2 regions of the Hungatella sp. L36 genome follow, and region 1 is predicted to be linked to the other one. Evidence: riboswitches for the same ligand, from Rfam matches in the RefSeq annotation. Region 1 holds a riboswitch; the other holds the start of a gene.
What was found. A riboswitch is a leader RNA that binds a small molecule or an ion and turns the genes downstream of it on or off. The one in region 1 is predicted to bind thiamine pyrophosphate.
Positions count from the first base shown of each region.

Region 2: another riboswitch for thiamine pyrophosphate. It lies ahead of thiT (energy-coupled thiamine transporter ThiT); the one in region 1 lies ahead of thiW (energy coupling factor transporter S component ThiW).

Region 1 is NZ_JACOPC010000006.1:129,547-133,969, reverse strand. Features, by position in the region: gene H8S80_RS16220 (sensor histidine kinase) at 1-1,043, shown strand, start outside; gene H8S80_RS16215 (DegV family protein) at 1,097-1,984, shown strand; TPP riboswitch at 2,009-2,116, shown strand; gene thiW (energy coupling factor transporter S component ThiW) at 2,289-2,801, shown strand; gene H8S80_RS16205 (NusG domain II-containing protein) at 2,811-3,182, opposite strand; gene H8S80_RS16200 (FMN-binding protein) at 3,433-4,423, shown strand, end outside.
Region 2 is NZ_JACOPC010000008.1:116,871-121,293, forward strand. Features, by position in the region: gene H8S80_RS19050 (response regulator transcription factor) at 1-451, opposite strand, end outside; gene H8S80_RS19055 (helix-hairpin-helix domain-containing protein) at 472-1,236, opposite strand; gene H8S80_RS19060 (DMT family transporter) at 1,463-1,888, opposite strand; TPP riboswitch at 2,027-2,129, shown strand; gene thiT (energy-coupled thiamine transporter ThiT) at 2,179-2,850, shown strand; gene H8S80_RS19070 (bifunctional 5,10-methylenetetrahydrofolate dehydrogenase/5,10-methenyltetrahydrofolate cyclohydrolase) at 3,151-3,990, opposite strand; gene H8S80_RS19075 (cyclodeaminase/cyclohydrolase family protein) at 4,052-4,423, opposite strand, start outside.

The DNA of each region.
Region 1 (4,423 bases):
CCAGGAGATATTCCGATACGCTGAAGAAAAATATGCTGTACGTGGCTTATGAATCGGATCATTCTGACTATATACTGCGGATGGCGGTACCGTTTACCGGATTTAAGGAGTATTTGATCCTCCTTCTTCCGGCCGTCTGGCTCAGCTTTCTGGTGGCGCTCATCTATTCCGCCTGCTCGGCCGACAGCTTTGCGGCCTCCATCACGAAGCCGCTGAAGGAGATATCGCAGGAGATGCTGAAGGTCAACGGAGACTATACGGAGCTGACCTTTGAGACGTACCAGTATCCGGAAATCAACATTATCGCGGAGACGACGACGGAAATGTCAAAGAATGTCAAGGAGTATTTAAACCAGATCGAACTGGAGCGGCAGATCCGGCAGGAATTCTTCAGCAACGCCTCCCACGAGTTAAAGACGCCGATCACGTCGGTACAGGGCTACGCAGAGCTTCTGGAGAGCGGAATTATTCAGGATGAGGAACAGAAAAAGGACTTCATCCGGCGGATCAAGAAAGAAGCGGTCCACATGACCAGCTTGATCAACGATATCCTGATGATCTCCAGGCTGGAGACGAAGGAGGCCGAGATGGTGTGCCAGGACGTCCGGATGTCCATCGTCCTGGACGACGTGCTGGAATCGCTGAAGCCGCTGGCGGCCTTTCACGAAGTTCTGGTCCACGCGGACTGCAAGCCGCTGTGCATCTACGCCAACGCCCGCCAGATGACGGAGCTTTTAAGCAATCTGCTCAGCAACGCCATAAAATACAACAAACCGGGCGGAGAGGTCTGGGTGACCATCACTGAAGAAGACAAGGAAATGATCATACGGGTAAGGGACAACGGCATGGGAATTCCAAAGGAATCCCTGGGGCGTATCTTCGAGCGGTTCTACCGGGTGGACAAGGGACGAAGCCGCAAACAGGGCGGAACGGGCCTGGGATTATCCATTGTAAAGCACATTGCAGGTTATTATCACGGAACGATTACGGTACAGTCTGAACTGGAGGCAGGGACAGAATTTACGGTAAAGATTCCAATTTGACGAATTTTGTGATAGAATGTAAAAGGCTAATCACAAAAGGAGGTGTGCGGAGTATGAATCAATTTGTATTAACATGCTGTTCCACGGCAGATATGAAGAAAACGTATTTTGACGAACGTCAGATTCCCTATGTCTGCTTCCACTACTTAATGGACGGGGTGTCCTACCCGGATGATTTGGGACAGAGCATGCCGTTTGATGAGTTTTACAACAGGATTTCAAAAGGCGCCATGCCGACTACATCACAGGTCAACGTGGCTGAGTTCCATGATTTTTTTGGAGCTATATTAGAGGAGGGAAAGGATATTCTCCATATCAGCCTTTCCTCCGGCATTTCAGGAACCTATAATTCCGCCTGCAGCGCGGTGGAAGAGCTGAAGGAGGAGTATCCGGACCGGAAGATTCTGGTGGTGGACTCCCTGGGGGCTTCTTCCGGCTACGGACTGCTGGTGGACGCGGCCGCGGATTTACGCGACCAGGGCCTTTCTCTGGACGAGGCGTACCGGATCACGATGGAGCGGAGACTTCACGTGCATCACTGGTTCTTTTCCACGGATTTAACCAGCTTCAAGCGGGGCGGCCGTATTTCGGCGACCTCGGCCATGCTGGGGACCGTATTAAACATATGCCCGCTGATGAACATGGATCATGAGGGACATTTGATTCCCCGCCATAAGATCAGGACAAAGAAAAAGGCGATGCAGGAAGCGGTCCGGATGATGGAAGAGCACGCCGATGGAAAGAACGGGTACAATGGGAAGTGCTTCATTTCCTGTTCAGCCTGCGAAGACGACGCGAGGGCCGTGGCCGATCTGGTGGAGGCGCGTTTTCCGGAGCTGGACGGCAGAGTGCTGATCAACAGCATCGGAACCGTCATCGGAGCCCATACGGGGCCGGGAACCGTGGCTCTGTTTTTCTTCGGTGACGAAAGAAAGGATTGACAAAAAAAGCAGGCAGTGATAGACTGACATACAACAGGGAGCTCGTGCGGCGGGCTGAGAGGAAGTGCTCAAACTTCGACCTATTACCTGATTTGGATAATGCCAACGTAGGGAAATATGAGATGACAGGGATATTTGCCGCCCATACCAGACGTTTGGTATGGGCGCTTTTTTTGTTTCATGGGAAAGTTTGTCCTATGAAACAAAAAAAATCCGGGGGCCGCTGAAGCGGCCGCGCTCCGGCGCACGAGTCCGGCTTGCCGGACTCTTTGTATGTGACAAAAAAACACAGGAGGAACTGAAGATGAAATTCAATGTTAAGAAACTGGTAGTGAGCGGCATGCTGACCGCTCTGGCGGTGGCGCTGTCCACCTTTTCCGTGCCGATCGGGGCGTCGAAATGTTTCCCGATTCAGCACATGGTAAACGTCATGGCAGGCGTATTTCTGGGGCCGGTCTACGGTGTGGCCATCGCTTTCTGCACGTCGCTCATCAGAAACCTGATGGGTACGGGAAGCCTTCTTGCATTTCCGGGAAGCATGGTGGGGGCGCTGCTCTGCGGACTGGCCTACCGCTGGACCGGAAAACTGACCGCCGCCTATGCGGCCGAGATCATCGGCACCGGTATAATCGGAGCGACGCTCTGTTATCCGGTTGCGGCGATTCTTATGGGAAAAGAGGTCGCCCTGTTTTTCTATGTAGCGCCGTTTTTGATGAGCACGCTGTGCGGAACGGCCATCGCGGCGATTCTGATCGGCGTTCTCTGCCGTTCCGGCGCGTTTGGATACTTAAAACGCCAGGTTGCGGCAAAAGAATAGGCGGAGAAATTATTCTCCGCCGGTAATACGGGCGATCATGCGGTTGGGAAGGCAGATGATGGCTTCCCCGGTCCGCCGGATCGTCCCCTGGTTGACACAGACCTTATCCGGGCAGCTGGCCTCGGTGACGTGTACCGTTCCGTCTTTGATGACGACGTGGTTCGTCCCGTCGTTCCAGCCTTCGACGGTGAGCTCTGTGTCTTTATTTAAATCAAGGGTTTCAATCACAGTTCCATCCACCGATATTTCGACTCTCATAGGTGGTTTTGAAAAAATAATCCGCGTGCCCGCATAAAGAAGCGCGGAAACTGCTAAAATAACAAGGATCAGAACGAGTTCCTTCTTCTTTTTTCCGATATGTTTATTCTCTGCACTCATCATTTTCTTTCCTGTTCTTCGTACTTTCGAGCAATACTGTGTTGAATTAGCATAATAAAGTACCAAATTCCTACATATTTTTCCAATTCTCCAGCAATTACCCTTCATAGTATAACACAATTTCCAGAATTATACATGAAGTTATAAAAATTTTATAAAATAATCAAAATCATTAAAAAAAGCATTGCTTGAATCGTTAAGAATATGTTAAAATAAAAACAAAGTAGTAAATCGTACATTTCAGGAGGAAATCATGAATAAAGGCAGTATGGATACGAAGAAAAAGGGACTGATCGGGCTGGGTGCGCTGGTGGTTCTGGCGGGAGCAACAATACTCGGATCCGATCCGCTTTACAAAGCAATTGACGATATGGCACGTCCGGCGATCTACACGGCGGGAACGTACACGGCGTCTGCCCGCGGATACGGCGGACCCGTTACCGTAACGGTTAAGGTTTCCACAAAGGCGATCGAATCGATCGATGTAGTGGGAGAGAAAGAGACACTTCTGGATCAGGTAGTACCATCCCTTCCGGATGCAATTATTGGAAAACAGACGCTGGATATGGATGCGGTTTCAGGCGCCACACTCAGCAGCAACGCGATCATTAAAGCGGTGGAAAAGGCACTTGCCGAAGCCAGAGGCGAAGCCGTGGAAGAAGAGACAACAAAGGCAGAGGAAACAGCGACTGGCTGGAATGACGGTACATATTCCTATGAATCCCCTGAATTCGATGACAACGGATACAAGGATCAGGTGAATATGACCATCAAGGACGGCAAGATCACGGCGCTTTCCTGGGACTGTGTTGATAAAGACGGAAAACTGAAGAGCAATCTCTCCATGGATGGCCAGTACGTGATGACGGAAGACGGCCCGAAGTGGTATGAGCAGGCGGATGCAGTCGTGCAATACGTGCTGGATCATCAGTCTCTGGACGGTCTGATCAATGAAGAAGGCTATACCGACACGGTAGCTTCCGTGAGCATTAACTTATATGGATTTGTTAATGGTGTGAAGGACTGCCTGAAGCAGGCGGCCGGAGAAGCAGGAACAAAGGCCGGTTGGAACGACGGATCTTACTCTTATGAGGCGCCGGAGTTCGACAGCAACGGATACAAGGATCAGGTAGCCATGACTATCAAGGGCGGCAAGATCACCTCTCTTACGTGGGACTGTGTGGATAAGGACGGAAAGAAAAAGAGCAACTTATCCATGAACGGCGAGTATGTGATGACGGAGG
Region 2 (4,423 bases), on a different contig from region 1:
CAATAAAGACGCGGCGGCTGTCGCGGTCCAGCTTTAAATCACCGGAAGTCACCACATTGGACTCGGCCCGGCCTTCCCGTCTGCTTTTCTTCGTATTTCTCCGCATAATCGCCTTGATTCTGGCCTTTACCTCCAGAATATTAAACGGTTTCGTTATATAGTCATCGGCGCCGTACTCCAGCCCCAGAATCTTATCCATGTCGTTGCCCTTTGCCGTCAGCATGATGATCGGCATCTCGGAGAACTCCCGGATGGCCTGGCAGACCTCATAACCGTCAAACTTCGGCAGCATCACATCGAGGAGCACCACATCATATTCCTTCTGCTTCGCTAAATTAATGGCTTCCTCTCCGTCATAGGCGCAGTCCACTTCCATGTTGTCCTGCTCCAGACTGAACCGGATTCCCTTCACAATCAGTTTCTCATCATCCACTACTAAAATACGTGCCATGTCACACCTCTATCTTCCACTCACACTGTTATGTCATCTTTGATCTTTTCAAATGCCGCATCCTTGATACCGGATATCTTCTTGATATCCTCAATCTTCTGAAACCCGCCATGGCTCTCCCGGTAAGCGATGATATCGTCGGCCTTTGCTTCTCCGATCCCCTTTAAGGTCATCAGCTCTTCCCTGGCGGCCGTGTTCAAATTCACTTTCACTTTTTCTTTTGCCGTACTGCCGCCCGCGGTCTTCCCCTCCGGCATGATCACACCGGCGCCTGAGCTGCCCGCTCCATGATTCCCGCCTTCGGAATCAAGCCCGTAGCGTTCCGCCCCATCGAGCGATTCGCCATCCGGAACCACGATCTTCATACCGTCACAGACAACCTGAGCCATATTCAGATACTGCGCCGCCGCACGCTCCGTGAATCCGCCAGCGCGCTCCACTACCTGGAAAATCCTGCTCCCCTCTTCCATCTCATAAACACCCGGAAGCACAACTTCTCCGCAGATATGTACGTAACAGACAGAAACCGCCGTCTCTTCTAAAACCGGGATCTCCGTCTCATCTGATTCCTTCGCGTTCCCATAAGGATCAGAATCCCCCGCCTCCCCATTTCCTTCCGGCGCATCTTCCGCCCGACTCGTCCCCGCATCACCCGGGGCATTCATAACCGGCAGTTCCCCGGATTCCCATCCGTCCTGCCTTCCATCACAGCTGTAGCATACGCCTGCAGCCAACACGCATATGAGTATTACAGCCATTTTTACTGCCTGATATCTATATTTCATGATATCCCTCCTTTTTTCTCAGGGAAAGGATACCATCTTCAGCCTATGTTACTATTCTACAAAAAGATACCAGTAAATACAAGCACTATTTCCAAGTTTCAGGGAAAGGTTACTGTTCACAGCCGAAAAAACGTCGGACCTCCGGAGGCACAGGCTGGAACGGGATCTCCATGTTCCCCGCTCCTCCCCTGCTTTCGGATACCCAACGTTTTTTTTCATATTCCATCTAATTAAATATGATAATACCAATCACCGCCACAACAGCGCCAAGCAGTTTCTTCCATTCAAATCCGACCTTTTCCACTCCGAACAGACCGAACAGTTCGATTCCGTATGCCACGATAATCTGGGAAATGACGATGATGAGAGCCGCCTTTGCAGGTCCCAGCGAGCCCATACTACGCACTACGGTATATGTGATAAAGGCGCCGATAATTCCGCCCAGAAGCATGTACTTCGGTTCCACCTGCAGGATTCCCGAAATATTTTCTCTCCCTGAAAAATACCAGATGACAATACAGGTGATAAACGCTGTCAGCTGCACCCACCCGGCTGACACCCAGATGCTGGTCTGCTTCGTGACCCCTGTATTCAAAACTCCCTGGATGCTCATCAGCGCTCCTGAAATCAATGCTATGATAAAGCCTGTCATAGAATAACCTCCAAATCTGTCATACATTTCTAATCTTTCCTTTATCATGCGCAGAATTGGAACTTCTATTCATACACACATGATCTTGACAGCAGGCAGTTTTTGCGATATACTCACACACGTAAAATAAAACAGAAAAAGACACGCTAGGGGAGCCAATTGGCTGAGAATGGAATTTTTTACATGACCCTCACTACTTGAACCGGACAATGCCGGCGTAAGGAAGCAGTATGATTCATACTTCATCAAAAGTAGTCCCCTCCTGTGTGTAAACAAAGGAGGATTTTTTTATGTCATTTTTCTTAACCTACGCGGCAGACAGCGAAGAGTATCTGCTGAAGCCCGCCGGCTATGGCCTGCTCATCATTTTACTGGCCGCACTGTTATTCGTCATCTATAAGCTGGGAAAAGTATCCCTTAAGACGCAGAAGATGCAGACGAAACAGCTTGTTACCTGTTCCGCAGCCATGGCTCTCGCAGTCGTGACTTCCTACATTAAGGTGGCTTCCCTGCCCTTCGGCGGCTCCATCACCTTATTTTCCATGATGTTTATCTGCCTGATCGGTTACATCTACGGGGCCAAAACCGGCCTGATCACCGGAATGGCCTACGGAATCCTGCAGTTCCTCATCGAACCGTATATCTTTGCTCCGCTTCAGGTGCTTCTCGACTACCCGATGGCCTTCGCCGGACTGGGACTGGCCGGGCTTTTCAGTTCGAAAAAGCATGGTCTGATCACTGGCTATCTCTTCGGTATCTTCAGCCGTTATATCTGCCATGTGCTCTCCGGCTACATATTTTTTGCCGCTTATGCACCGGAAGGTATGAACCCATTTTTATACACGCTGGGATATAATGCCACCTACATCGTGCCGGAAGCAATCGCAACCGTTGTCATTCTCAGCCTGCCGCCAGTGGCAAAGGCAATCGCGCAGGTGAAAAAGCAGGCGATCAGTTCTTAAACCGGTTCTATTTATATTATTAAAAAAAGAAGGTAAGAGGGCTGCGTCGTGCGGCGCAGTCCTCTTGCCTTCTTTTATCTCATCTTTTCTTACTATGCTAATTACTGCAGCTTCTCACTATGTTTCGAAATCACCTTCTTCATGATTTCTACATCAGCCTCCAGAGCTGATATTTTTGCTGATTCGCTTTCATAACGTATAGCAGCAGGAACATAGTTTTCTGCTAACAGCCTTAGCTGTGGTTTGATATCATTCTCTATGTCCAGTTTAATATTCTGAATGTCATTTTATATTTTCCATTCACCCTTTTCCCGCTGCCGCCATCACCAGATGCTTCGCAAGCACGGCCGTCGTTACCGCGCCGATACCTCCCGGAACTGGCGTCGCCATGGAAGCGGTTCCCTCCAGCGTCTCGAAATCCACATCTCCGCAGAGTTTTCCGTTCTCATCCACATTGATGCCCACATCGATCACAACCGCGTCTTTTCCCACGCTCTCTTTATCAAGCATCTTTGCCCGGCCCGCTGCCGCCACCAGAATTTCAGCGTTCCGGCAGGTCTCTTTTAGATTCACGGTCCGCGTGTGGCAGATGGTAACCGTGGCGTTTTCTTTCAACAGAAGCATGGACAGCGGTTTCCCGACGACCATGCTGCGGCCCACGATCACCGCCCGCTTTCCGCTGATCGGGATCTCAAAGGCTTTTAATGTCTCCACCACCGCCTCTGCGGTACATGGCGCATACCCCGAGCTGTCCCCGGCAAACACCTTTGCTATATTTTCCGGTGATATTCCGTCTAAATCCTTTTCCGGATCGATCATGCGCTCAATATCTCTCTCGTGGATCTGCTTCGGCAGCGGACGGAGCAGGAGAATCCCATCGACCTCCGGATCCTCGTTGATCTTCTGAAACTCCGCCTTAAACGCCTCATCATCAATGTCCGCAGGATAGGCATAGACTTCAGCGGAAAGGCCAAATGCCGCCATCTTCTTCACCGCCCCCCGCTCATACGACAAGTCGTCCGGACTCTCACCCACACGGACGATGGCAAGCTTCGGTATCCTGCCGCCGCACTGTTTCAGCATCTCTGCTGTCTGTTCCTTTATCTTTGCAGAAACCTCTGCACCCTTTAATGTAATCATCCGTTCAATCCTCTCATTTCACGCTCTGTCAGTCTGTATCTTCCTCTTCTGGAGGCACGTCTCAGCGCAGCGCGTTTTCCACCTTCTGATAGACCGCATCCGCCGCCGCTGTCCCGGAACGCATCATCTCGTCTGCCTGCCGGTTCAGTTCCTCTGCCTTCTCCCTGTCTTTCATGGATTTCGTATTGATCCATACGTTCATGACCGCGCCGGTTAAGGCCGTTCGGATAAACTGTACGCCCACGCCCACGTCGCTGACCGCCATCCGGCTCCCCTTTTCCGCCAGAATGTCCATGATAACCAGAGCCTTCTGCGCATCTTCCATCACGTGGAGCGGAACGAGACTTGCCGTCAGGAGATGGCCCTCCAGCACCTCGGCCTTTCGCTTTTTTTCCTCATCCGTAGTACCTGGCAGACCGTAGGCTGCCGCCAG